Regions from separate parts of the Paenibacillus sp. VCA1 genome, predicted to be linked through region 1. Evidence: riboswitches for the same ligand, from Rfam matches in the RefSeq annotation. Region 1 holds a riboswitch; the other holds the start of a gene.
The links. A riboswitch is a leader RNA that binds a small molecule or an ion and turns the genes downstream of it on or off. The one in region 1 is predicted to bind cyclic di-GMP.
Positions count from the first base shown of each region.

Region 2: it holds a riboswitch for cyclic di-GMP, as region 1 does, so the genes downstream of both, RJP21_RS00540 (response regulator) here and RJP21_RS01580 (S-layer homology domain-containing protein) in region 1, are expected to answer to the same signal.

Region 1 is NZ_JAVLSX010000001.1:379,707-394,584, reverse strand. Features, by position in the region: gene RJP21_RS01595 (coproporphyrinogen III oxidase) at 459-818, opposite strand; partial or broken gene RJP21_RS31190 (helix-turn-helix domain-containing protein) at 908-1,103, shown strand; gene RJP21_RS01590 (hypothetical protein) at 1,256-1,768, opposite strand; gene RJP21_RS01585 (DUF6531 domain-containing protein) at 1,804-7,956, opposite strand; gene RJP21_RS01580 (S-layer homology domain-containing protein) at 7,949-9,964, opposite strand; cyclic di-GMP riboswitch class I at 10,001-10,096, opposite strand; gene RJP21_RS01575 (peptidase) at 10,516-11,769, shown strand; gene RJP21_RS01570 (MFS transporter) at 12,062-13,726, opposite strand; gene RJP21_RS01565 (TetR/AcrR family transcriptional regulator) at 13,893-14,462, shown strand; gene RJP21_RS01560 (nuclear transport factor 2-like protein) at 14,586-14,786, opposite strand.
Region 2 is NZ_JAVLSX010000001.1:106,769-121,646, reverse strand. Features, by position in the region: gene RJP21_RS00565 (hypothetical protein) at 1-1,636, opposite strand, end outside; gene RJP21_RS00560 (protein phosphatase 2C domain-containing protein) at 1,782-2,639, opposite strand; gene RJP21_RS00555 (S-layer homology domain-containing protein) at 2,975-7,459, shown strand; gene RJP21_RS00550 (FtsW/RodA/SpoVE family cell cycle protein) at 7,604-8,920, opposite strand; gene RJP21_RS00545 (PadR family transcriptional regulator) at 8,921-9,250, opposite strand; cyclic di-GMP riboswitch class I at 9,524-9,623, shown strand; gene RJP21_RS00540 (response regulator) at 9,732-10,871, shown strand; gene RJP21_RS00535 (GNAT family N-acetyltransferase) at 11,040-11,816, shown strand; gene RJP21_RS00530 (hypothetical protein) at 11,966-13,636, shown strand; gene RJP21_RS00525 (hypothetical protein) at 13,924-14,799, opposite strand.

The DNA of each region.
Region 1 (14,878 bases):
TAATTAGTTATCTCTTACTTTTTAGGCTCACTCTACAAAGATGAGTTGCATTGTGGCGTTTTTTCTACTAAAGCAATTCACTTTACCTCTTTTGTTGTCTTATCCAAGAGCTTGATTCCGCTTCCCTCCAAGCAATCCAACCCAGCGGCAAATCATTAAGAACTGTTACAGATGAATCATAATCCACGATTTCCTTAAAGTGCCCAATTATTTGACAAAATGAATCACTCCTATTATTTTTTTGATTTAACAATACTTATGGATTTACTGTAGCACCACATACTCAACAACACTTGAAGTAATCCCGCGTGGATCGACCTGTTTATTCATAAAGTCGTTATACTCTTGGCTGCATTTATTGGATAGTCCCGGTGGGATGAAACCCGGCGGGACTACATGGCAGTGAACCGTATTTTTCATAAAGAAACCTTGCAGGAGTTACCTTCAAGGTTGCATACCTATTTTTCTATTCCTGTTTTCTTAAAATACTCATCATAGGCTTCATGAATTTTTTTACGACATATGTCTTTCCATATTTTTTTCAATTCCGAAATTTTGGCTTCGTCTGCATCGTATGGGACCATCTCACCACCAAACCCAATCCAAGCATCCGAATCAGGTACTTCGCCAAACTCAGCTGAAAATGCCACCTCATAAGGCGCATAAGTAAAGCCAATGTGCTTACAATTATTCTCAAAACAATGATATCCTGGCTCACCGAACCCATGTTTACAATAAGGGGGCTTTTCTCCAATCCCTTCATTTTCAATGGAATTTTGAGAGCAGTATATTTCTAAAAGTAAATGCTTGATAGTCATTGATACACCTCATCTTTAATACTTAAGGTTAGTAAGTACCTCAATAACATTTATATTACCATTTGAATCTTTGGTATAAACTATACTTCATGATCCTCGAATGGGTGCACACCAAGCAGCATAAAATATGTCTCCGCGAGCTTTCTCACCTGACCGATATACGTCGTGCAACGCCTAGAAAATTAGCAAATCGTAAACGTTAACCATACTGAAAAAATTGCTGCAGCTTTAAATATTGATGATATCCGCAAGATTATTAACTTGCTTGAAGTAAATAAAGAGTAACGCTGTTAATTATTTCGAATTATAAAACTACACAATTGAACACACCCTCTATCTAACCTTTTGACTCATCTTGAAAATGCTAATAACATAACCCTTTGCATTTAAAAAGAAACCTTGAAAGGCATAGCAAATCAAGGTCAGTAAAACTAGAATCATTTTTTATTTTCTATAAATGTGTTTTTAATAGGAGGGCTTGGTTCCCAACTAATTAATTTAATATGGTACTTATCAAGTAATTCATCTGCACGGATTAATCTATTACTAGTAAATCTACCATCCTGTTCAATAATTAAAGCATCAGGAAAACCGTGTCGATACTCCTCGTTACTTTCTAAATCACCCATATAATAGTTTGGACTACCTGGAGAATAGTAAATTTCTTGTGTTTGATTGATCTCTAGCAATGTTATTCTCTCATTTCCGCTAGCCAATCGTGTCTTCCACTTGCGATATTTCCCACGCCCTTCATCTGCACCAAAACCATCAAATTCACATATTAAAGTATCGCGAATGACCTTTCGCTCTCCGTTAATTTCATACTCCAAACGAAACGGAAATTCTCCGTGTGTGATTTCAGGGTGTGGGGGATTTGGTCCTAAATGAATACCTAGGAATATGAGAATCCAAGGTAAAGCAAGATACGCTACGAGTACAAATGCCAGCAACAATGGAATACCTAGCAATAAAAATATTTTCGCTTTCAGTTATACCCCACCTCCTTCAAAGCACTTATTACTGAATCCATGGAATGATTTTGAATACGTTTATCAATGATCGAATCTTCCCCCTTTGTTAACATTTCCCAAAAGGTCCACTTATATTGAATTGGTAAATATTCTGTCTTTCCAACCGAGGCTTCTCCTAACAACCAATTTAATATCTCACCCGATACCACATAGTTTGTTACATTACCTTTATATCCTTTCTTACTTAAATTATATTGAATTAGATTTGGATCAGCAGGATTAAATGTAATGGCATTTTTATTATTAGCAACTGCATTTAAAATTGCTTCTGCTCCTCCCTTAGAATGACCAACCATCGTTATTTCAGCATTCTTATGTTTAGCCACAAAATACTTGGCTTGTTTAATCGAGTCTTTCATATCATCAGACCACCCGAAAGGTTGCTGTAAATTATTAACCCAGTCCCCTTTATTAGTGGTACCTTTATTAACCAGAGTATATTCCGTCGTTCCGTCTGCTTTGACACTTGAATATACTCCTATTTTTAATCCCTCGTCATTTGTCAGGATATCACTTATCGTCCATCTACCAGCAACTGTTTTTTTATTTTCAACGTCGTCTTCTGTAGCACCATAAATGTGTTGTGCCATTTTGGCGGCTTCCATCACAGTAGGTATATATCCACTTGGGTCAATATATCTCAGCGGATTGTTCCATACATAAGCATACTCGTTCTGGCTCTTTGGATCTTCTAATATCCCCTTATAGGAATCCTCGCTAATAAACCGTCCAATTTCCGGCTGATAATAGCGAGCTCGTGCGTATGTCAAACCGTCAGTATAACCATATCCCAAACCGGTGTATCCAAACAAATTATCCGGTCCCGGCCAGTTCAGGTCGAACTTCTTGCCGTCCAGCGGGATGCCGAATTCGTCGTAGTGGTAGCGCGCCGACACGCGGCCGTCTTTTTCTACGAGGCCCAGGGCGCTGCCGAGCGCATCCTCCATATACCAGAGCGTCTTCGGCTGCGTTCCCGGCTTGGCTCCGCCATCACCCGGAACCGGCTCCCAGCCGTTGTTCGGGTCATAGGCCGGCAGGTAGGTCATGCTCAGCCGTTCTCCGCCTGCTCCGTATACGTAAGATTCCTTCCACTTGCTGTCGTCGGTTTCAGCAACCTGCAGCGGCTCCGGAAGCTCCAAGCTGACGTCATTGGTGAAGTTCAGCTCCCAGTGCTTTTTCTTGTACTGCTTCTCCCAGCCGTCCCGTGGGCCGCCTGGATGCATATCCGGATATTCTTCGTCGTATTGGCCGCATTTTTTGGCTAGTCCCGGCGGAATGAAGCCCGGCGGTACAACATGACACTTGTCCTTCCCGTTACCGTTACCATTGCCGTTGTTGCCATTTCCGTTTCCGTTATTACCATTTCCGTTGCCATTGCCATTTCCATTTCCGTTATTACCGTTACCGTTGCCGTTGCCTCTGCCACCATGGGCATAGTCAATCGTCATCTTCATCCGGTTGCCGTCGCCGTCATAAGCATATTTCGTGACATCTCCACGCTCGTTCGTCTGCTTGATCAGGCGATTTGCTCCGTCCCAAACATATTGCTGAACGATCTCCGGAGCGGACCATTTTCCGATGGAATCCAGCAGATTTAAAGGCGCGCCCGGCCCAGGAGTCGGAAGCCCTGCTGCAGGATCCACTGCTGCAGGATCCATTGTCGCCGGATCGTATACGTCCGTTGTAACGCTTGGATCTGCGTACGTAACCCCGGTCACCGAGAATGTTTCCGGAAGCTTCAGCTGCTGCCGGATGACCTCCAGCAAATTGCCCCGCGGATCATAACGGTAATCGTTGATTTCCGTGCCGCTAGTCATTTGAAGCAACCGATCGGCTACGTCGTACATGTAATTTTCCGTATCGGCCAGGTCGCCCCAATGGCTGCTCTTGGCCGTCCGGTTGCCGACGGCGTCATATTGGTAGGTCGTGATGGATGGCAGACCCGCTTCCGCGTTCTGTCTTTGCACCTGAATGAGCTGGTTCAAGGCGTCGTATGCGTAATCGGTAATCATACGTTTCTCTTTGTCGTTTGCGTCGGCATCGTCTTCGTCGTTGCCGTCCGACATACGCTCCGTCCGGACCAGGTTTCCTGCCGGGTCGTAAGCATACGACAGCTTCTCCAGGACCTTGCCGAATTGATTCCGATGGGTCAAGCCGACGAGCTGTCCGGCATCGTCATAGCGATACGTGCTTTTCCCAAGCGTCGGAAGATGCTTGGATACAAGCAACCCTCTGGCATCATAATCATAGGAAGTGGTTCGGCCCGCCGCGTCGGTCACCGACGTCATGCGGTCCAACAGATCGTATTGGTAGCTGACGGATGTTCCATCCGGGTATTCTACGCGGCTGCGCTGACCGGTTGGCGTCCATTCGTAACGAATCGTGCGCGCATTCGGATCCTTGACCGATATAAGCCGGTTCAGCACGTCGTAGGCGTACGTCGTCGTGCCCAGATTGTCCGTCATCTGTGTTCTGCGGCCGGCGGCGTCATATTGGTAGCCGACATGTTTGCCGTCCGGGTACCGGATGCCGGTCAAACGGCTGAGCAAATCGTAAGCGTAGCTGGTTTCGGTGCCGTCCGGAGCGGTCATGCCCGTCACATTGCCGACGCTGTCATACGCAAACTCGGTAATCCGCTGATCCGGAGCGATCTCCCGGATCAAGTCGCCGCGGCGGTTATACTGATACCCTGTCGCGCGGCCGAGCGCGTCCGTCTTGGAGACGATGTTGCCTAAAGCATCGTAGGCATAAGCCGTCTTGTTGCCCAAAGCGTTCGTGACCTGCGTAAGCCGTCCAAGCGCGTCATACGCATAAGCCGTCGTCTGCCCCTTGGCATCCGTCAAACCGGTCACCAGGTCGTGAGCATTGTAGGCAAACTGGGTGGCTTGGCCCAACGGATCGACCATGCGGGTAACCCGGTTCAGCGGGTCGTAGGCGTAGGTCGTCGTTTTTCCGGCTTCGTCGGCAGACTGAACGACGCGCCCGAGCGCATCCCGGGTTACCGTCGACTCTCCGCCAAGCGGATCGATCGTCTTCACGAGCAAACCGCGTGCGTCGTATTCCATCTTCCATTCCGCGCCGTTCGGACCGGTGATCCGAGTAAGGCGGCCCGAACCGTCATAGGCATAGGCCGTTATCTGCCCAAGTGCATCCGTCTGCGAAGTCAGTCGGCCCAAGGCATCATACGCATACACAACCGCGTGGCCCAGCGGATCGGTTTCCTGCGTCAGACGTCCGGCGCCGTCATAGCTGAAGCGGGTCACGCCGCCTTCCGCATCCCTGATCTCGACCGGAAGGTTGCGCCGATCATAAGCGATCCGGGTTTCGGCGCTGCTGGCTTCCGCCTGAAGGGTCAGGTTGCCGTTGCCGTCATATTCATAACGGGTGACGTTGCCTTCGGGATCGGTCGCCGCTGCGATCCGATTGTTGTCGTCGTAGGCATAAACCGTCTCGCCCCCTTTCGGGTCGGTTATTTTGACGAGATTGCCCACCCCGTCGTATTCGTAACGGGTGACGCCGGCCAAAGCGTCCGTTTCTTTGGCTAACCGCGCATAACTGTCATATTCGTATTTCGTTTTTGATCCAGCCGTATCCGTATAAGAGGTCAGGTTGCTGTCCTTGTCATATTCGAACCGTTCCGCCTGCCCCAAAGCGTCGATTCGTTTCGTCACCCGATCGCGCGGATCGTATTCGAAGCTTGTCCGCTGTCCAAGCGCATCGATGATGTCGGTGACCCGGTGCAGAGGATCCCGGACCATTTCCATCCGGTTGCCGAGCGGGTCCTTCAAGGAACGGGCAAAACCGGACGAGTCATTTTCGATCGTCGTCGTTTCTCCGTTAGGGTTTACCACCGCTTCCGCGATGCCGCGGTCGTTGACGACGATTTTGGAGACGCCGCCAAGCGGATCGGTCACGCTTGTCAGGTTGCCTTTTCCGTCGTAACCGAACACCGTTTTATTCCCCAGCGGGTCGACCACTTCCTCCGGAAGATTGAAGGCATTGTACCGGATTTCGGTCTGGTATCCCTCAGGGTCCTTCGCCCGGATCAGGTTGCCGCTGCCGTCGTACATATACTCCCATACGTTGCCGTTACGATCCGTTTTTTGAATGACATTGTCGTTCGCGTCGTAAAGGAAACGTTCGGTCGTTCCATCCGGGTACGTGATGGCCGTTTGGCGATAGCGATCATCGTAGAAATGGACGGTTTTACGTCCCAGCGCATCGGTAGTCACTGTCTTCTTCTCATTCGGGAAATATTCGATATCCCCCCAAGCTCCGGAAAAATCGCGCTGGCGCACGACCCGGTCCTGATCGTCATATTCATTGACGAGGGACATCGTCTCGTTCGGGTTGCTGATCTCCGTCATTCGGTGCTTTTCATCGTATTTGTAAGTGATCCGCGCGCCGTCCGGCAAAATCATCGCCCTCAGGTCGTGGTTCACGGCATCGTATTCGTAAGCCGCATACCGGCCCGATTGATCCGTAACGCGGACCACTTTGCCGCCGTCCCCGTAGGTGAGCGTAAGCTTCGCACCTTCCGTCGAAATCTCCGTCAGCAGGCTGCCGGCATACGACAGCTGAACGGTATTCCCGTTGGCATCGGCGATCCGCAGCAGCTTGCCGTCTTTCCGGTAAGTGTATTTCCACTTCTGCGGCGTCTCCTGGGTGAAGGTGCCGTCCGGTTGTTGAACGAGCGTATCGTACTGGCCGTCCATGCCTTGATAACGTCCGCCGCCGATCGGCTCAAAACGGAAGCTTGCGCCTTCCGGGGACACGGCGTACAGGATTCCGCCTTCGCGGAATTCCAGCTTCCGTTCGTACGTATGATGCCATCCGACCCCGAAATCCCCGTCGTATCTGTCACGGCTGTGGTAGGTAAGGGTCATGTCGAGCGGCATCAACGCCTGGACGTCGATATTCGTTTGATAAAAAGTGAAATCCCCTGTTGCAAGGTTGATCGGGTCAAACGCGGCGGCAAGCGGAAATCCGTTGCGGTTCGCGAATTCTTCCTGGATTCTCTCGTCGTCATCCTTGCCGATTTCGCCGGCTTGCCGCGGATTCAGAATGAGCAGGTTGATGTCTTTTTCGAGGGTCCCGTAACAAACCTGGCCGCTGCAATCCTGCACGGGGAAGCCGTTAAATTCGGCGATGTCGGCAATCTTCTGAACGATGGCGTCCTTTTCGATGACATTATAATAATAGCTGGCGACGACCGCCCAATTGACGCCCCATGAAGGCGTTTTATAACGCAGCACGCTGAGCGTGTCCGACGCATTCGAACGCTTTTTGTCCAGATCCCTCGTCGCAAATGCCTGAATTTCGGCAATTTCGTATGCCGGGAGTTTGACCTTGATCTCCCACTCGCCGACGTATTTCTGCGGCTTGTTGTCGGCTCTTTCGGGAAAATCGGTAAAATAGGTTTTGTCCACCGCGATTTTTTTCGCCCAATCCGATGCGAGCGGACGAACCGGAATTCCCGAAGCGAGCGTGTCCACTTTGCCGTCGTCTACGGTCGTGTCGTTGCCCATCCGGCGAATCCGTTTCATCTTCAGCTCGACCTTGGTGCCGATTTCCGCGATTCCGCGGATGACATGCTCCTCGCTTGCCGGATCGGGCACGATTTCCATGCCCTTCGGCGCCGGCGGATTGGCGTTCGAAATTTGGACTTCGCCCGCTTTTCCGTTTTTCGGAAACCGTTTCGGCGTCACTTTAATCTCGTATTTGCCTTCCGCCGCCGGCTTTCCGTTGACTTTTCCGTCCCATACGTACTTGTTTTTATTCAGGGTCGGATAGGTTCCTTCGTGCAGTACGGCAACGGTAGAACCGTTTTGTTCCAGACTGATGACCGTTTCATGCGACTGCTGCGTCGTATCGTTCGGATCGGGATTGTCGAAGCTGAAACTGACCTCCGTCTGTCCTCCGTACACGGAACTGAAAGAATACGGGTCGATTTGCAGCGACGTTTCCGCAAAGGCTTTCGGCAATTGCTGGGACGGGAACAAAGGAAACCCTGCGATCAAAATAATGAACGCCAGCAGCGTTTTGCCGACGGTCCCAAGCTTGTCGAAGCAGCCCTTTAGCGCCCGGGGTTTCAGCCGATTAATCATGGAACACCTCTCCCTTCATCGCCAGCCAGCGGTAAATGACCATCGCGGCCTCGGCCCGTGTCGATGTCGCTCCCGGATTCAGACGATCCCCGTCGCCCTTGATCAACCCGCTTTGAATCGCGGCCTGTACGGACGGCTTGGCCCAATCCCGAACCGATCCGGCGTCCTTGTATCCTGCAAGGAGATCGCTTTGTTCGTCTTTACGAAGGCCTGCCGCATTCGCCAGCATGACCATCATTTCCGCCCGGGTGATCGGCGCGTTCGGCTTGAACAGGCCGCCTTCATACCCTTGGATCCATCCCGCTGCCGCCGCCTGCTCGACCGAGTCGGCCGCCCAATGCCCCTCAGGGACGTCGCGGAAGGAGCGGCGATTCTCAGACTGCTGCGCATCCAGTCCGGCGGCTTGAACGAGCATCTTGGCGAATTGGGCGCGCGTCACCGGCTGTCCGGGCGCAAACGCTCCGTTTTCCATGCCGTTCACGATCCACCGGGAGGCCAGCACTTCCACTTCCGCTTTCGCCCAATGGCCGTTCATGTCCTTAAAGGATGGCGCATACAGGAAAATGCCGTATAAGCCCGGCTCTTGAACCTTCGCGCGTACCGTTTTCCATAACGCGTCGACCGTTCCCCCGCAATACACCCAGCGTTCCGCGCTTTCGTCAAAGCGGTAAATGCCTGCGCGGTTTGCCGCATCGGCATTTTTCAGCGGCTCATCCAACTGGAAGGTTAGCAAAGCTGATTTCAAAGGTTTCGTGTCTGCGGTCCACTTCCACGCCACGCCGGTCCAGGTCATGCCGCTCGCGAGACGGTCGGACGGAAGGCTGCCGATTTTTTCAAGCGTAATCCGGGTATCGGAAGCGAACGCTCCCTGGCCGAATTCAAGCTGGAACGCTTGTCCCTTCGCCGCCACGCCTCCTTTTGGCCCGATAACGATGCCTTCAGCCGGTATGCTCCCGGTTCCGCTGCCGTTTGCCGGCGTGGCTTCCGTTTTTTCGGTCCGGATAATATCACGGCTAACCAGCGTTCCGTTGTTGACGAATGTCAGCTTCTCCCCGTTAAAGCCGATAAAAGCGGTAGGTTTCGTCAGGCCCAAACTGAAGATTTGCCCGCTTTTCAGATCGGCTGCCCGCATGATCGCCGCATCGCCGGAAGCTTCCAGCCAAACGGCCGTTCCGTGGGAGATACTCATTTCTTTATACTCGCGTTGCCCTTCCTTGGCCGGCTTCGTCAAATCGACCGGCTGCGGGCTGTTGCTGCTTATATCTATGTAGACGTACTTCCCGTTTCCGTCCAAATCTTTTTGTTTCCACAAAATTTCTTCGCCGTTAAATGCAAAACGCTCCACATATTCGGTATATGGCAGGTCGACGATTTTGTTATGTTTGCCCGTGGCGACGTTATATTCGTATAAATCTCCGTCTTCGCCGCCTTTGTAGACAACGCTTCCGTTCTTTATCACAGGATCCCGGCCTCGCCCCAAATCGGTTAACTCTCCAGTTGCCAAGTTGTACAAGGTCATCGTATAGGAAGGAAACGTCTGCCAGACCACGAAATCGCCGTCCGCCAGCGGCGTGCTGTTTTGTCCCGTATTTTTGTTCAGCTTGGTTTCGGTTTTCGTGCTGACATTGTAGCTGTATACGTCCCAGTTCAAATTGTCGTCGGTGCCGCCGTCATTCCGCTTATCGATCCAAACGACGACCGCTTCCCCTTTGCCGTTGATCCCGACGGAAGGAGAATCGGTCAATTTTCCATGGGTCGTGATCGCTTGGCTTTGTCCGGTTTTCGTATTCCCGTAAAAAATTTGCCCTTTCAGCTTGGCGCTGTTTCCGCGCCACACCGCATGTTCGCCCGAAATCCGGATGTTTGCGCCGCTAATCGATAACGGGGACGTTTCGTCCTGGTAGGTGAACACGGTTTCCGCTGAGACCCGCTGCACCTCCGGAATGACTCCCCCCAGCAGTCCTGCCGCAAGCAGAGCTGCCATCCATTTTTTAGTACTACCCCTCATGTTTTTCCTCCTTAAGACAGCAAAAAACCAAGCACCATGAGCAACCCGGCTGTCAGTCCATGAATAGGCTTCATGGAGTAAGACCCGTGGCTTTGCGTCCCCGACTTTCGTACGGGTTTGCCTTTGTTCAAGCACCTGGTTTAGCGCTTTCTGCGTAGTTCTTTGAATCTATTTTTAATCAAGATTATATAAATAGTTACAATAAGTTACAATATGTAATGAAATATATGGTTCTTAGAGACTTAATTTTCGTAATTATGATTTGCATAAATACGAAAATTGGGATGTCTGCTATTTCTAGTCCATTCTTTTAACAGAGAGTAAACAAACTGCAATTTGCCGTGCAGGCCTTCCTGCTAAAAAAAGAGTCGGAAGCCGGAATTTCTTGAAAACTCGCCGTTTATGCAACATTTTGCGTTAACGCCCCGTCTGGAACGATGAAAGGCATGCATCATTTTCCAATGCAAGTTTGGCAAAAGTATTTCGGAAATGAGCAGCCGACTGGTAACCAAAACGTTCGTACAAGCTCACGCATATAGGAGGAATGACAGATGAATAAAATGTACAAAGTGCTCGCGACCGCATCCATTTTGGCTCTGGCAGCCATGCCCGTGGCGGCAAACGCGCAGCAGCTCCCTGCCCAAGCGGTGCAAAAGGAAAACGCCAACAAGCAAACCGACGTTAAAAACGTTCCGGCAACTTGGGGACAAATCACGAATTTCGTGCAAGACAAATCCGATAAATTCATTACCGTGACCGGACGCGGACTCGCGCCGACCGATCAGGACGAAATCATCCTGGCCATTACGCCAAAAACGAAATTCATCGACGCCAAAGGCAAAACCGTTCCTCTGCAAAAAATCATCGACGGGCGCAAAACCGTCAAAGCTTTCTATAGCCCGAACATTACAAAAAGCCTTCCGGCCCGCGGAACCGCGCTGACGCTGGTCGTTCAGGACCAAAGCTTCTCGGCTATCGACGGTAAGGTAACCGAGGTAAGAGACGGCCGCATTTTGGTAAAAGGTACTGACCTTTACAACAAACACGACGAGGAAATTTGGCTGCATTTCGCGGATAAAGCGACGATCATCGATCAAAACCGCAAAGCCATTGCCGCCGGAGACATCAAGGAAGGCATGAGCGTGAGAGCATTTTACGGTCCGGCCGTTGCGATGAGCCTTCCGCCGCAATCCGGAACGAACTACGTGATCGTGAACACCGAAGACACCGGCAGCGGTGAAACCGGAAGTGAGGATCAAGAACTGAAAGCCGGTACGGACGGCATCATCACCAATACGGCGGACGGCAAAGTGACCGTCATCGGCAAGGCCCATGAAAAGGGCGGCGTCAACTACGTCGTTCTCTCCGTCGATGACAAAACCCAAATCGTCGACGAAGACGGGAAGGCACTGACCAAGGATGCCCTGAAGGCGGATACCCGCGTGGACGTTTACTACAGCGACATCATGCTGATGATTTATCCGGCCCAAACCCATGCCGGCAAAATCGTGGTGAAAAAAGCGGAAACGGTCAAGATTGAAGGTACCGTCAAAGCTTCGGATCGCACATCGGCCGATCAAGTCTATGTGAATGTAGGCTCCGATGATTCCATCGACAACGACGTCATTCTGAACATCTCGAAGGATACGACGATCATTCCGACACTGGGCGGCGAAACCGCGCTTCGCGCGGGCACCAAAATCATCGCCTACCATTCTCCGATCATGACCAAGTCGATTCCCGGCATCACAAACGCCGAAGTGGTGATCGTGACGTCCGACAAAGATGCGGTACAGCCTAAATAAAAAAAACGTCTATCGATGTACATCCAAGGCAGCCAGACCGCGTTTAGCTGAAGATTTACTTGCGATATAAGGATGGCGAGTCTCTAGCATATACCTTCTTATATCTAAAAACTTGCCTAAACGCGCCAAAACCCGGCCGATTCTTCTGATGAATCGGCCGGGTTTTTTATGGCCGGACTGTATATGAAAGACCGTATGCAGACATGACCACCGGACGCACGGGCGGGATGTTCGCTTACATTCGACGGGGGTTAGGTGACTTACGGCCGATGCCGGTTCGTACGGCGCTCCCTCAATCCGTCCGCTTCCTTCCGGCGAGAGCGACCGTCATCGGAATGATGAGCATTGTATAAAGTCCGAGCACCGTCATGCTGAGGATAAAGGCGCTCGTGTAGATGCGCGCATTCGCCTGCGAAACGCCGTCCGCGAACAGCCTGTCGGCACCTTCGGAAGCGAAAGCCGCAACCTTGCATGCGCCGGGAACCGACTGTGCTTTGCCGGCTGCTGCCGGGAAACAATCGCGCAGCCTGGACAGCGCCGTCTCCCCTTGCCCCCCCGACAAGGAATAGGATGCCAGATGCTGCCGCAGATCCAGCTCGGTTCGCGCCTCCGCCTGATTGGCATAATGACCGAGCGAGGTCATCCAGACGATTCCGATGAGGCCGATCCCGATGGCGGAGGCGAGCTGCATGCCCGTCGTCAAAATGCCGGAACCCGATCCGATATCCTTTTTCTCTACCTTGGACAGCACCACATTGGTCAGCGGCGCCGCGACAAAGCCTTGGCCTACGCCCAACAGCACCAGTGTCGGCAGCCAAAACCATACGTTCGGCGACCACCCGGTGGCCCAGATTGCCAGTGCAACCGCGAAATATCCGGCGGAAGTCATCACCGAACCGACCGTAAGCACATGGGCTCCGATTTTGCCCGCCAGCTTTGGCGACAACAGTGAAGCCAGGAAATATCCGATGCCCATGGGCAGGATGATCAACCCGGATTTCAGGGCGCTGAATCCATGCCCCATCTGCAGCAAATAGGCAGTTATCAGGAAAAAGGCAGCCTGGGCTGACATCAGGAGGAAGATGACGGCCAGCCCCATGCTGAATGCTTTCTGGCCAAACAGCCTCACGTTCATAAACGGCCGGCGCCCTTTGGCAAGCAGCCTGCGCTGAGTCCATATAAACGCGGCGAGGACAGGGGCGGACAAAATCAGGCTGATGACGAGCTGAGCGGGCCATCCTTCCTTCTGCCCCTGGACCAGTGGATATACAAGGAGCAGCAGTCCTACCGCAGCAATGGCCGCACCGAACCAGTCCATACGTGAGCGGTCCGCATCCCTCGATTCCGGAACAAACGGAGCCATAAACAGAATGATCAATCCGATCGGAACACTGAAGAAAAACACCAACCGCCAGTCGAGATTCCACGGGTTCCAACCGAGCAGCAAACCGCCAATCAACTGACCTGTCGAAGCGGCCAATCCCTGGGCTGCACCATACAGCCCGAAGATCATTCCCCTCTTCTCCGGCGGGTACTGCGCCTGAATGAGGGACAACACCTGCGGTGAAATCAGTGCCGCACTAAAACCTTGAAGTACGCGGATCGCCGTAAGCATCCCCACACTAGTGGAAATGCCGCATAACAGGGATGTTAACGTAAAGCCGGCAACGCCGACTAAGAGCATCTTCCGCCGTCCGTACCGGTCGCCCAGCCGCCCGCCGATAATCAAAGCCACGGCATAGGACAAGGTGTAAGCCGAGACGACGAACTGAACGCCGTAGAAATCGGCATGAAGCCCCCGCTGAATGGAAGGGGTCGCCACATTGATGATAAAAATGTTCGCTACGGCCATAAAAACCGACAGCAGCATCACCGCCAGCATTAAACGCGGCCTCTGGCGCGGCTCAGCCGCCGCCTGCGCAAGAGGCGCGGAAATAGAATTGACCGGTTGGTTCATCGCTTGTGTTTCATCCTCCTCTGGCGAATCCCGAATATTTGACAGCAGCCGGAATCACCCATTAAAATAAATGAGACAGATCTGTCTCGTTTGATAATCGTATGATACAGACAGATCTGTCTCATGTCAACAACAAACTTACCTTATTTAGGAACAGGTGATTAGAATGACCAAGAAGGAATCCGCCAAAGAACGGATATTGAAGGTGGCGTCCGATTTATTTTATAGCGAAGGCGTGCGCGCCGTAGGGATCGACCGGATCATTGAAGAATCGGGGGTCGCCAAGGCCAGCTTTTACCGCAACTTTCCGACCAAAGACCATCTGGTCGTGGCCTATTTGGAGCAGCGCTCCAAGATCAGGATGGAAGCCATTGAAGAAGTAAAGCGACAGTTCCCCGGTTCGCCCAAGGAACAGCTCTACGCCCTCCTGGAGGAATTGGTTGAACGGATGAAAAGCCCCACATTTCGCGGCTGCCCTTTTATGAACTGCATTATCGAGTTTCCGGATGAAGAACATCTAGGACATCAAGCAGCTATGACATTCCGTTCCGACCTATGGAAAAATGTGGAGGATATCGCACGGCAGGCCGGTGCACGTGATCCGGTCCAGCTCACCTACCAGCTCCAGCTGTTGAAGGATGGCGCCATCATGAGCGCCTACATGGATAAGGGGTATTTTCATACGGACTATTTTCTGAATGCCTGCAAAGCACTGATTGAGGGGCAGTTTGAGTGAGTATTCTCATTCCCGCCGGACAGCCGGATAACATGGTGCGGCAGGCAGTAAGACAGTTAAGGGCAAGACCAAGAGCACCCTTTCGCGCTTTTCTCCCGGCCTTGCCCAATTCCGCATTCCCGATTATGTTTTTGCAATAGCAAGCAAATGAGAAGTGACGCCAACATACTCCCGGAAGGAGCGGACCCGTTCCTGCTCGAAACGGAACACCATCACCAGCTCGTTCTCATACATCGTCCCGTTAAATACCCCTTCCGCTTTAAAAATGACGATCCCGGTATCTTCTTGCTCCACGCAGGTCACCGGCGTTAGTTTCGCACTCATGCTCGCCCGTTCAAGTTCGATCAGTTCCCGGAACCTCATTGAGCTTGGCGAGCTGGGCATCCCCGTATATTCCGCTCAAGGACGAGGCGGCG
Region 2 (14,878 bases), 270 kb from region 1:
GCGCCTCCGCCCAGGATACGTCGCAATTCCGGGTTGCCGTCGGCCGCATGCGGAATCCGATGCCGCGCAGCTGCTGTTTCAGAACATCGTTCGTGGCTATAAGAACGGCGCGGCTGCCGTCGCCAAGCAGGGACAAATGGCCGAGCATAAGAAGCCCGATAATCTCTTCCCGTGAATACCCCGGTATGGCATTCGTGGCAGCGGCCAGCACAGGGTAATACGTATCCGCTTTGTCAGGCTCGCAGTTCCATTCCTCTTCCGGAAAGCATTCCGACAATTCGTGGGGAAAATAACGTTGGAGAAGCGTCCCCGTTTCATCATAAACGAGCATGATGATAAACATGCCCGCAGGCTTTCCCCGGTCGTCGCGCACGATCGCGATGCTCTCGGGAAAACGGACGGCCAGCTCGTCCAAAAACTCGTGATAGGTTCTGTGCATCGGCGGATCGATGCTGTAGGCGCACCATTCTTCAAGCATCTTGTGGAGATCAGGCAGGTCGGCGGCCGCAGGCTGCTCAAGAGGGGGGATCGAATCGCCCGAAAAATCGGCGTACCCCCTATCCGGCGACAACAAATCTTTGCTCAGCAGAAGCATTTGCGACGCGATGCCGCGGCGCTGCTTGCGGTCCGCCTGCTGAAGCCTCCGATGCAGCAGCTGCGCCGCGGAGCATTGCAACTCCCGCAGCCGCTCCGGTTCACGTTGGCGAAAATCCCTTAGCAGATGCATTCTCGCCACGTCGTGCAGCCCGAGTCCCCCTGTCCCGGAACGGATGAAGGATAACCCCGCGAGCTCGCGGAACTGCTGCAAAGTAACTTCCCTGCCCGTCAAACGGGACAGCATTTCCTGGTTGGCTTCGGGCAGAACCGTTAGGACGTCCACCATCGGCTGCAGCTTCTCCGAAGCCAGCTCGCGAAGCACGCGGGCGCTGATGGACTGCGATATGATTTGCTTCTCGGGACCGAAGGCATGATCTTTGATGGCCGCTTCCACGGACAAAGCCAAAGCCAGCGGATGGCCATCGCTAATCCTCGCCAGCCTCCCGATCGCTTCATCCGGAAAAGTCCCGAAAGATTGGATATAGTCGATCATTTCCTCGTTCGTAAAATGCGAAAGCTGGAACTCCGTCAGTCTCGGCCCCCATACGGGATGGGTAATCCATGACAAAGGCAAGCGCGGCCGCGACGCGAGCAGAACCGCCACGCCCGCCGAAGGCAGTTTGGGCAAAAAAGCCTCCAGCAGCCAGCCTTCCAGCAGTGAAAGTTCCTCGAAGTTGTCTATAAACAACATAACCCGGCTGAGGACTCCGGATTTCGACAATATTTGCAGAGGGTTGGAACCGGCCGGCTCCAGCTGTTCCAGCGAGACGGCGGCCGACAAATTTTCCAAAAAGGACGCCGGCGTAGGCGTAAACGAGCGGCCATCCAACCACAGGCATGCACAACCTGCATCCTTGCCGAGCCCGGATAACCGGGACATTAAGGAGGATTTCCCGATCCCTCCCATGCCCGTTATGGAAAACATCCGGGTCGCCGCCGCTTCATCCTGAAGCCATAACGACAACCGCGACAGCTCCTCCGCCCTTCCTACAAAGCGTCCACCATCATCCGTCACCATTTGACGCGTTTTTCGCTCCATGATTTCCTCCGCAGGTTCCGATCTTATTTTGTTTTATTATATCGATGGGAGAAAATCCGGAATAGCCCCATTTCATCAAAAAAAGGAAAATAATTCATTGGGGAATTGGTATTTAGATTTTTGGGGCAGCCGAAGAGTAGAACCTTTAAAACCTGATCCAAATCCCCGTTTTATCGTCCGATCGCTTAAAACGAGGGTAACGGATGCACTCCGGATCGTCTTGTTCCAAATCCAGCAGCCACTTTGCATAACCCTCCAAGCCTTCCGCAACGACACGCCGCAGCAACCTTTCTTCCGGGCTTCCGGTCTCGTCCTCCTGTACCGGCCACGGCTGCGGATAAAACAATCCGTCCGTCGCAAGCAGCAGACCCGCAAGTCCAATCCGGTTGATTTTGCCGTATTCCAAATAGTTATCCGCATCCGGTAAACCGTTAATCACGGAATATCCCTCGGGGGTGTTCATTTTCTCCTTGTTTTGAAGCAGCCTGGATTTGACCGTGTCCCAAAGCTCCTCTTTCGTATGTATGCCCTGCTCGATTCCTTGCTTCCAAATCGCCAGCGATTCCTCTCCGATATGGGCAACCTGATCCCGCGTAAGGACCCGTACGGAGCCGTCCCTGTACGTGGCGATCACCATGCAGTCTCCCGCCTGAACGTATTCGATATGATGCTCATGAATACGGATCGCCGCCAGCGCGGCGGTCCACAGCTCGCTTTTGCGGTCCGTCCGGATGCCGCATGCCCGCATTTCCTCGCCCAGCTTGGCGTTCGCCTTTTTCGCATGAGTCTCGAGGTCATGGCCATCTTCTACCCCCAGTTGATCAAAATACTTCTTGATCAGCTGCGAGGCAAGCCTGCCGCCGGTTTCGCCGTTTGCACTCCGGTAAGGAATGAGCGACGTCGCCCCATCGACAACCCCGTATATTTGCAAGTCTTGACGAAAAATGACGGCGTCTTCGTTCCACTCCCCCACGCCTTGAATCGAAATATGCCGAAAGTCCATGAGAATTTCACCCTCCATCCTCGTTGTTTATTGACCGGGTTGCTGCAGCGATTCGAACAACCTTTTCGTCTGCTCCGGATCCTTTTCGTTATAGTAAATCGTAACATCTTCAAGCTGGATTCGGATACAATTGCTTAAGCGGAATTACGAAAATATTCAGAAAACATTCAGAAGCATCATTTACATTTAGGGTTATGCAATAAATCTTCGAGAAAAAGGATCATTGCGTTCATAGAATGATAATTCCAATAACCTGCCAGAGATCGAAAAAATGCTGTGCCGCAATGACCGGACCCGAAGGCACAAAAAAAATCATAAGGAGGAAAGAGAACACCATGTTTCAGGCAGTCAAAATAAGGCCGCTTTTTCTCGTCATCTGCATGCTGGTTGCGACGCTGCAGCCGATGACGGCGGCGGTTCACGCCAGCCCCGTCGACAAATGGGTCACCTATAAGTTCGACGATTTCGGCAATGCAAAACAGGTCGGTTTATTTGAATTGAACGGGAAAGCGCAAATTACAAAAGACTCGAAAAACCGGCAAATACTTCGCCTAACTGAGGCTAAAAGCAACCAATTCGGCACCGCCTTCAACAAAAACCTCATTGCGGCCGGCAATCATTATTCCTTCAGCACGTTCTTCAAGTTCCGCTTAAACGGAGACGATCACAAAACTTCACCGGCAGACGGCATTACGTTTACGGTTCAAGCCCAATCGAACAAAGCCGGCGCAGTCGGCCAAGGCATCGGTTACGGAGGAATTGAGCCAAGCTTCGCCATCAAATACGACACCTACCAAAATGGCGGCAAACCAACTTACGATCCTTCCGACAACTACATCGGCCTTGCCGTAAACGGCAGCGTGAACAACACCAACCCTAAATGGTATACAACCCAGCTGAACAACATCAGACTCTCGGGCGGTCAGGATTTGTATTCCTGGATCGACTACGACGGCGTGAACAAGGTCGTCAAGGTCTACCTCAGCCAAGGAGAAACCCGGCCTTCGACTCCTGTCCTCGAGACGCATGATATTGACCTCGATGACATTTTCAAGGGATACCCCGGCGTATATGCCGGATTCACGTCGGCGACGGGCGGATCCATGGAAACCCATGATATCATTTCCTGGTATTTCACCAACTCGCTCGATCCGGTCGACGTAGGAAATACCGATTATGTGTACAAGCAGGCGCCTACGGACGTCAAAATTCAGTTGATCCCAACAGGCGATCCCGGAAAATATGAGGTCATCGGAACAGCGCTCGACGTCAACGGCGATCCGGTCGAAGGAGCTCCGATGCAATTCTATTCCGAAGAGGGCGTTCTGGCCTCGCCTTCCCAGTCGACCGACGCGTCCGGAAAAGGCAGGACGATTTTGGACTTCGGCACCGCTGTTCCAGGCGGGGAAATCAAGGTCACCACGGTCGGAGGAGCTTATGCCTCCATTCCGAAACCTCCTGTCCTGGAAGCAGGAAAATCACCGGATACGGCTACGACCTTAACATGGAGCACCGTCACGGGCGCCACCTATTACAACGTGTATAAAGACGGCAGCCTGCTCAGTTCAAACATCCATGTTCCGACCTACACCCTAACCGGTACGGATTTGGACGACAAATCCACCTATACGGTTTCCGCCGTTTTCCAGAACAGCAACGGACAATATACCGAAACCCTTCCGTCCAATCCGGTCGTCATCGGCCTGTATTTGAATCAAAAAAATTATGAGCTGAACACCAATCCCGCCAAACCGAATTACCAGCAGCAGACGGTAGTCACTTCGGTATATACGGGCGGTACGCTCGACGTAACTTTGGACGGTACGACTTTTAAAATCAAGGATTCTTCCATAGCGTCCGTTGATAACGAAGGCAAGATCACGGCCGTCGGTGCAGGAACAACGGTCATCGAAGCCACGTATAAGGACAAAACCGTACAAGCCGTCATCAACGTCACGATCGACGCCCCGGTCATGAAAGCCGAAAACGTCACTTCCACGGGCGCCGAGCTCATCTGGAATGAGGTTCCGGGCGCACAATCCTACAATATCTATGACGACAGCGGCAAACTTGTAGCCAAAGGCATTAAAGACAACCAATACGCATTGACGGGATTGCAGCCTGGATCGACGCAGTCTTACACCGTTAAGGCGGTCAGCAACGGAATCGAATCCGGGCCTTCCGCCCCCGTACAAGTCCAAACACTGGCTTCGGGCCTGCGCGATCTGCTGATCGATCCGGCAAGCGTCACCCTGCAACCCGGAGATAAACATACGCCCAAAGTAACCGCGATTGCATCGAGTGACGAAAGCATTCGAGATGTCACCGGAAAAGCGATCTACGTTTCTTCCGATGAGAAGGTTGCAATCGTCGACGCAAACGGCGTCGTTACGGCGGTCGCGCCTGGAACGGCTGTCATCACGGCAACCTATGACGGTAAAAGCGTCACCGAAACCGTCTATGTGCAAAACGAAAAACCGGCTTATACGCTGGATCTCGGCGTGTCTCCGGACCATGTGCTGGCAGACGGAAAAACATCCGTGACCGTGTCGGCCAAAGTGACGGATTCCGAAGGCAAGCCTGCCGCCAATGTGCCGGTTGAAATTACCCTTGAATCCGGAAAAACCGATACAGTGATAACGAACGACGAAGGCATTGCCGTTTGGAAGTATACTCCGGATCCATTAACCGGTAATACGCCTAAACACGACACGATCACTGCGAAAATTTCGGATAACGGCAAAGATATTCAAAAAAGCGCAGCCATCGATTATTTCCCTGCCGCAATTGACGGATTCATTACCGATCAGGTAACCGGCAAACCGATAGCAGGGGCGACGATCGTCGTCAAAGCCGATTTCAACCAAGACGGTGTGATCGATTTTGCGACGGAAGTGACAACAGGCAGCAACGGTTCATACCAAATTGCTGTACCGCGCGGAAATTATGCGTATACGCTGGAGATCAAAACGCCGGTTCAGGTTGGTAACCAGCAAGTCACGTTGACTCAGACAAAAACGGTCAATGTGGGCCCGATTCAGCCGGGGCAAATCGTTAAACCGGACAACGCGCTGAACGGACAGCTGTTTGTCGCTCAGGCAGCCAACGCCTCTTCGGCTACGACCCTTGGCGCTCTTCTCGGAGACGGCGAAGGCTACGCGATCATGAAAAGCTTGGACGGCAGCGGCAACGAGCAAAAGGTTCGCATCAACGAAGACGGAGCGTTCTCTCTGAACCATGTGGCGCCGGGCAAATACGAAGTGTCCTATCAGCTGAAGCTTGCGGACGGCACCATACTCGCCGGTCCTTCCGCCATTGTGAACGTGGATATGACCAAAGAAGGACAAACAGGCATCGTGTACTCCCTGATCGACCCGTACGGCGTCGTTACCGATGCCTCGACAGGCAAAGTGCTGGGCGGCGCGGAGGTACAGTTGTACTGGGCGGATACGCCTGCCAATCAACGTAAGGGGCGGGTGCCGAATACGCCTGTATCCTTTCCGGCATTGGCGGGATTAACCCCGAACCAAAACGCCAACCCGCAGTCTACCGACAGCGCAGGCCAATATGCCTGGATGGTATATCCGGAAGGCGATTATTACATCATTGCAAAAAAACCGGGCTACTACACGTACGATTCCAGACAGGCCAAACCTAACGTGCCTGCGAACGGATCGGACAGCTACATTCAAGACGGCATTATTTACGTAGGCCAAAGCATCGTCGCTTTCGATTTTGCCATGCAGCCGCTGCCTTCAACCGGAACAAGCTCCGGATCGGGTTCAGGTTCAGGTTCGGGTTCTGGTACAAGCACGCGAAACCCAAGCCCTTCGCAGGGCGAAGTATCCCTGAACTTGTCCGTTGACCAAAAACAGGTTAAAGAAGGCGGCCAATCGACCATTACCGTTGACTATAACAACTCGACGGCATCTGCCGTTAACGGGGCGGTCATTCAGGTGACTATTCCCGAGGGAGCCGAGCTTGTCGACGCGGGCGGCGGAAAGGTTGACGGCAAAACCGTAACCTGGAACCTTGCCAGCTTACCGGCCGGCGGCAAGGGAAGCTTCAAAATTGCAGTTAAATGGGGAACGATCAACTCCGAGCAGGCGCAATATGAAATTGCCGGCCAGCTCTTGTTCGGCGGCAACAGCAAAAAAGCTTCAGCTCAAGTCCAAGTGTTTTCGGACCGGTTCGGGCAGCTGAAGCATCAACGCTACATTCTCGGTTATCCGGACGGCAAATTCCATCCTGCCGGCTCCCTGAGCAGAGCGGAGCTTGCAGCGATCGTCGCCCGGCTGTCGGATCAAACGACAGGCAGCCCGGCAACGTTCAAGGATATCCGAAAAGGACACTGGGCGACAAACTACATTCAGATCGCCGTATCCCAAGGCTACTTCAAAGGGTACGCGGACAACACGTTCCGGCCGGATGCTCCTGTGACGCGCGGCGAACTTGCTTCCGTGCTGGCGCGTTTCCTGAAGCTTGACCAAGCGACGGCCGTCAACCGCCACTTCTCGGATCTTGACGGCAGCTGGGCCGCTTCGTCCATCGAAGCGCTGTACCGGAACAATTTGCTCTCCGGTTACCCGGACGGCACGTTCCGGCCGAACCAAAAGATTACGCGGGCAGAAGCCGTAACCTTGATCAACAAAGCATTGTATCGCGGACCGCTCACAGGCCTTGATCCGCTATTCCCTGACGTAAGCCAAAGCTTCTGGGGCTTTGGGGATGTGCAGGAAGCGACCGTATCCCATGCATCCGTCCGTGACGAGCATGGCGCGGAGGTTTGGAAAAAAAACCTTACGGATAACGTGAAATAAAGGATTTGCGAGCAGTCCGATCTCACGGCTCAAGGAGGCGGCATTGCGCCAGCTCTGCGTAGCCGTCAAATTACACACTACAAGCCCTCCCGCTTCCGGTAACGGAGGTCGGGAGGGCTTGTCTATGTTCAAAAGCACCCCGTGTCAGTGCCTTGGCAACGCTCCTTCGGCCGCCCTCGGGATCATATTTTTCCGCCGGAAGACCGACAGCAGCAGCCCAACGGCTGCAAAATCAAAGACTTGCATCATATTGCTGTATCCCATAAAGGGCAGCACTTCACCGACAATAGGGACGATGCCAAGGGACATGAGGATCGGCCACAACATCCGGATGGCGAAAAGGCTCGTGAACCCGATCAGGATTCTCTTCGCATATTCATCTTGGATGAGGGCGTTCATTTTCCAGAACCGGGCGATAAACCAAACGACCAGTCCCGCGATGAGTATGCCGAATCCCCAGCCGAAGCAATAAATCAGATACGGGAACAAGGAGTCGCCGTACGCATAAGGGAGCGTGTCAAGCCGCGCGGCAAAACCATGTCCGAACCAGCCTGCGGAATGAATCGCCGCTTTGGTTTGTATCAATTGATAGCTGTCTTCCCACACCGGATATAGGTAGGCGTGAAGACGATGATATAATTGCCCGACTTGGGTAAGGGCAAATATGTATAAGGACAACAGCGGAAGGGCCAGCAATAGAAACTGGATACCGTTCCTTTTGGTCATCCAAGTCAGCACGAAAAAGGACGCCAGATAGATGCACCCATAAAACCAGGAAAACCCTTGGCAGAACAATAAGACGGGAATCACTCCCCTGCCGATCAGCTGAAAAAGATGTTCCACTCCGCGCCACTCTTTGGCCTGCTTCATCCCCGCCAGCGCCAAGATAAGAATCGGAAGCGAGATCGCCATCATATTGACGCCAAAATTACCGAACGCAAGAAATACTTTCCTTCCATTAAGATCGATTCCTTCATATAAAGTAAACAACATCAGAAGTAACATCCCGTAAAACAGCGTTGCGGAGTGTTTTTGTATTTTTCGGTAATCGACAAAATAAAAGGCCATCAGGCAAACCATGCCCATAAGGGTAAACAGTACTTTTCTCTCGAAAAGCGCACCGCCGAATTGAGGGTACATTCCCGATTGCTGGACGGTAAATACTCCGAAGATGCCTATGAGCGCCATAACCGCTATAATAACAAGGATCTTCCATTCTACTGCCGGCTTGTGCGCCCGGTGCAAGTTGCGTCCAATCTCATTCGGGTCCCCCATCTGGCGGACCGCCTCCGCGGCAGCTTCTTCTTCCGGCATTCCTTTCCCAAGCAGAATCTCCATTCGGTCAGCTACATGGGACGAAAGCTCCTCGCGGATATCCGCATGCAGTTCCTTGGCGCGAACGTGTTTGCATACTTGGTTCAAAAAGGCGGCAATAACCGCATGTTCTTCAAGCTGACGCACTTATGTTCCCTCCCCTATGACCCGGTCCACCGCGGTCCGGAATTGTACCCACTCTTGCGTTTTTTCTTTTAATTGACCCCGGCCCTGATCCGTAATCCGGTAATACTTGCGCTTGCGCCCCTCATGCGTGCTCCAATAGGCATCCAACCAGCCTTCGGCCTCCAACGTATGCAGGATAGGGTATAACGTTCCTTCCTTCATGGAAAATACCCCTTCCGAACTTCGTTCGATCTCTTTGATCAGCTCATAGCCGTACATCTCTTTCTTGTTCAACACCGTGAGCACTAAAATAGCCGTGCTGCCTTTCAGCAGCTCTTTATTGATTGTCATGGCAGTCTCCTCAATACATAGATTTACGATGTATCGTAATGCTATGTATATGAGTATATGAAAATCACATTCGGAAATCAAGAGCTTTTGAAGTTTTTTAAGTACTGCTGGCGGCAAGGATGTACTTATGCCAACTCGTATTACCTGATCTTTATTGCAAGAGGCGGCGGAGATTTTCGTCGTAGTCCGAACGATCGGATCAAGTTCAGAAAATATTCAGATGCTTCCTATATACTGTCTCTTGTTGCTCACTTCTTCCTCAAATATATGCTCGCACGATCATGGCAAACCCGCTTGAAAAACGGGGACGCAAAGCTATAGGGGCTAAAGGATTTGCCATTGAAGCAAATGTCCATGCCAGCCAGCTGCCGAATGCGACGGAAATCTCCGTCTTATTCAGCATGCCATGCTGCTTGACGGAGTTTTTTTTCTTTTTCCTTCAATCCGGAAGGAAGGCAATACGAATAAAGGTGGAATCAGGATGAGGGCTTTACTAGTCGACGACGAGCCGTTAGCTCTGGAATATCTTAAAAAGAAGCTCGAATACGATATTGGCGGCGTGAACATCGTAGGTTTATGTTCCAACCCGTATGATGTGGTCGAAACAGCGGTAAAAGAGCGGCCGGACGTCGTGTTTCTCGACATCCATATGCCGGAGATGAACGGCCTCGAGCTCGGCGAACAATTGCAGGCGGCCGTTCCCGGCGCTGAAATCGTTTTTGTGACGGGTTACGACCAGTATGCCGTACGCGCTTTTGAGCTTTATGCGCTGGACTACATTATGAAACCGGTGCGAATGGACCGTTTGCGCCAAACGGTTCAGCGCCTGCGGGAAAGGCTGCAGCAAGACCCTGAAATTTCCGAAAAAAACAAACCGCCGCTTTTCCTGTGCTTCAACCAGCTTCGGTTCAAAATGCCCGGCAGGGAGCCGCAGGCATTGAGATGGCGCACAAGCAAAGCTCAGGAGTTGTTCGCTTATTTGCTTCACCACCGCGAGCGAACGGTCGATCGCGGCACGCTGACCGAGCTCCTGTGGCCCGATTTTGATGTGCCCCGGGCGACGCAGCAGCTGTACACGACCATCTATCACATCCGCCAAACCCTGTCCAAGGCAGGTCTGACGATGATCCGCATCATCAAAGGAGAACTCGAATCCGGATATCGCCTGACCATCGGGGGAGCCCGAGTGGATACCGAGGAATGGGAGCAGCGGCTCAAGCAATTGGATGCCGTAGACGTCACGAACGTGGATGAACACGAGCAGGTCATGGAGCTGTTCGAAGGGAACTACTTTGGAGAGTATGAATACCTGTGGGCCGAATACGAACGGGAAAGGATCCGGCTCTTATGGCTGCAGCACGCCCAACATCTGGCCGAGTTTTATATCGATCACGACAATGCGAAAGCGGCGATTCATGTCAATCTTCGCATCCAAAGAAAGCTGCCCGACCGCGAGGAAACCTATCTGACCCTGATGAAACTATACGATGCCTCCGGCGACCAGGCCGGCGTGGAAGAACAATATTGGCTCCTTGCGAAAAGGGTGCAGGAGCTGGAGCTCGCCATTCCCCCAAAAATCCTGGAATGGCATGCACGATGGAAGCAGCGGCATGTTCATTAATTGCAGCAAACCCCCGAACGCTTCGTTCAGGGGTTCATGCCGAGCCTGTTTTCATCGCTCCAGCCAGGAGGGAACAAAAGAGGTGTTTGGCGGACATGCGGAGAACTTTTCATGTAAGATCCACCTTCTAGCGTTGGCGATCAAATAAAACATTTGAGGTGCATATCCATGAGTTGTGTTTCTAAAGCATGCAATCGACGCGACATCGCCCATTCCATCCAAAAATACGTCGGGGCGCTAAGCTCTCCGATCGATTCCTTTTTGGAACAACGAATCCTGGATTCCGATTTTTATGAAATCAGCCATCTTGCCGCGCCCGCAGGATATTACGCCGTGAATAGCGACCACTGCCTGACGCAGTTTTATTTGGACCCTCCGTACATTGCCGAATCCCAAGAGATTTTCAACAACGTTATACGCCATCATCACGTGCAATCCATGCTGGTTCCCACATGCGACGAGCTGTTTTTAAGTTTGGCCCTGGACCTTGAGGTCAAGATCGAAAAACAGGCTTATTTTTTCCAGGACGCCAAAACGAACATCCCGGCCGACAAATTATATCCCCACGGGGAATTTAAAGCTGCCGTTGGCCGGGATGCTGCTAACATCGCAACAATGTGCCAGGACTTCATTGGTAAAGTGGAGGAGCGCATTGAAAACGGGGAGCTGTTCACGTTTACCCAAGGGGGGGTTTTGCTTGGAATCGGCATTGTGGAACGCAACAAACTGCTTGACGGGTATGGGAGTCTAGGAATGTTTACGAACCCGTCGCACCGAAACCAAGGAATCGGCAGAACGATCATCCATCACTTGAAGGCATGGTGTTATGACCACAACCTGGTCCCGGTCTGCGGGTGCTCGTATGATAATGCGCCTTCCAAACAAACCTTGGAAAGCGCCGGGATGGCGTCCAAAACCCGATTATTGAACATCAACATCCTTTAAAGCCGCGGATCGATTTCCCGTTCCTGAAGGGGTTACGTTAAAAGGCGGATGGCGGAAGCTTCGACGAAGGCGCTGGAGCGGTACGGGAAAGCGAGTAAGAGAGAAGAAGTTTAAGTAGCAAAATTTTGAAAGACAGGGGGAACTCGTGCGTGTCCAAAGCAGAGAAACGTTTACGCGAGATTGAAAGCCAACTTGATGAGGCGATGTACAATTTGCCGATTTATAAAATCAACAGAGATAAAGCGCTGCAGTTAGTTGCTTCCCTATATGAATCTTTGGAAATGGCACTCCAATTGCAAGTGGTACGAAGTCAAGATCACCCGGAGGCGTTATCCGAAGCAGAAAAAAAATCAGAAAGTTTAAAGGGTGCCTTGGCCACAGCTATTCAGCATATCAATAACATCTGCCCTGAAACGGAAGGTGAGAATGGAGTAGGGCAGCCGGCAATAGATCAATGTATTGAACTGCTGGGTACTTCTAGCCTATACCAATATGTGGAGGTGAATTATAAAGGGATTCGCCCCGGAATATTATCCCCCTCTATCGAAGAAGACTCGCCAGATCAGATTACGATTGCTTTTCGCCCCGTTGACGATAAAGTCCAACGTTATGAAATTATGAATGAGATACTGATCGAAGAAAACTCGAGGTTGTATCAAGATAGAATGTCAGCCATTAAACAAGCACTACATAAAAAGTATCCTAAACTAACGAACTGGCGCTTGAAAGATGCCTACTATTCAGCTATTGCGGATAGCCAAACAGACTTGTTATTTCATCTGCCGGATGAAATGGATTTGGCCGGATATAAAGTGAAGGATATCAAGCACGTATGGAGCAAGCTTTTGTATAAAGCCTATATGGCATCACATGCCGCTCGTAAGGATTGTCTGCCGATCTTGGACAAGATCGGTGTTTTGCCGGAGCATATGCTGCCAAATCTTCTATACTTTATTGATGTTGACGAGTTCGATGGCGTAGACCGGCACGTTGTGGAGTCAATACTTGATGATCTTACTTTCGGCACCATGAAAGGCAAACAGAAGTATGGAAGTTTAATGACGGAACCCCTTATTCAATTGACTGATGGAGCACGATTCGTAAGTCCGACATTCATTAGCCATAATCTAGCTGGAAGAAATATAAATGCGACACTCAACCGAATATACGCCGGGACGGTAGATAAAGATACCGTGTCAAAAGAGGCCTATTTCGTGCATGAATTAGAATCAATATTAAAGCTGTTTCCTGCACTGAAAGGAGGCGGCCCAACTCAACTTCCCGGAGATCTGCCGGATGTTGATTATGCAATTTACGATCCGATCTCAAAAACAATGGTTGCTCTAGAAATGAAGTGGATAACAGAACCTGTTACAGCTCAGGAAATTGTATCTCGTGACGAAGACCTATACAAAGGGCTTCACGTCCAAATACCTAATTATAAAGCGGGAATTACAGCAAATCTTGAATCTTTCATGAAGAAGACCTTTGAAGAAATCGATCCCGTCGATCATATCGATTATTTTGTTTTAACAAAGATTTCGATTGGAAGCGGAAAAATCAACGACGATTCCAACCGAATCATTAACATTCGCATGCTAAAAAAAGCGCTGTTCGATCATGGAGGCAATCTTTATGAAGCGACCCAAGCCCTTAGGACGGGAGCTTATCTTCCTCAAGAAAATGTTCATTATAAAATAGTTGAAAACCGCTACCCATTTGCCGGGGTGAATTTTATAACCTGCGGAAAGGAAGTTCTCGAGCCATTTTCCCTCCAAACACCGGATGATCTTAAGTTTTTCCCAGGAAAGATAGAGTAAAGCCCAGGATACTCGGCGCTGGTTACATACGAGCCATCCCCCGTTCCGAAAATCCTGCGTTTCTTCCGAAGCGTAATGCAGCGTTCAAGGAAAGATCCCGAGTCGGCGGAGGTACTTCGTCATCTGATCCCCGGGCTGCATGCGGCCGTTCGGAGTCACTTTTCAGAAATCATACCGCCCGCCTGCATTTCAATACAATACGCTTTCGAGCGCTCTTTATTTTTGACGACGGTCCCTTCCGCCCCGTTTAGGATAAAGAAAGAGGCGAGCAAGCCCATCCCTCCGACTTACCACGACGAAAGCTCCGTCCTTTTCCAGCTGTCTTTGGCAACGCAAACATAAACGTATTGATCGTCCCAAGCCATTTGCCCCTGACTGCAAGGTTCTTTGGAAGAAGCAGGCGTATGCTTTTCGCGGATGCGGAGCTTGTCCCCGTTCACGTCAAGTTTGGTGTCGGGCTCGTCCGTGCCGATCCCGATATTTCCGTCGCTGCGCTGCATGGTGAGTGCGGGATCAACCGCGTTGCCTTTGTCGTCATAACGGACGAACTGCAAATTGGCTCCCGTATTATCTCCCGCTTCTTTCGAGCTGTCCGCGCGGACGGCCCATCGTGGCGTCGTTTCATTATCTTGGCCGGCTACGCTGAACTGAAGGTCACGGTTCGACCCGGTTTCCCCTGCCACCCTCAAAATGCCGTTCATCACATTGAAGTTGGACGAATGGGTGCGGATTTCGCTGACGTCGGTGTCGTAGGGGATTTCCAACCGGGTGAACAGCTGATTCGCATATTGTCCCGTAGGCGACATTGTCGTCTCGAACGACATATGCTTATGATCATGCTGCTCCGGATTGTTCGCTTTGTCGTGGGAGATGATCGCAGTCTTGTCCATGCCTTTCTCATCGGCCCATACGATCGCGGGCTTGGCTCGATCCGCCGTCCATTGCAACCGGATCAGGTCGGACAGATGCCCCTCCTTCTTGATCCATTTCTGGTCGGTCGACAGAAGCAGATGCTCATTGTGCGGTATACGGATTTCGCTGCCGTTCTGCTCGGATTGCCCCAGCGTCACAGCTTTGTCCGATTCCTGGTTCGAAAAACCGGTGCCCAACAAACAAATGCCTCCCAACATCACCGCTGCCATCATGGCCTTTGACAATTTCATGTTTTCCCTCCGTTTTCCGTATGTTCTTATGCTCAGTCGTTTTAACGAAAAAAGACTTGGCCTGATCGTATATAAACAT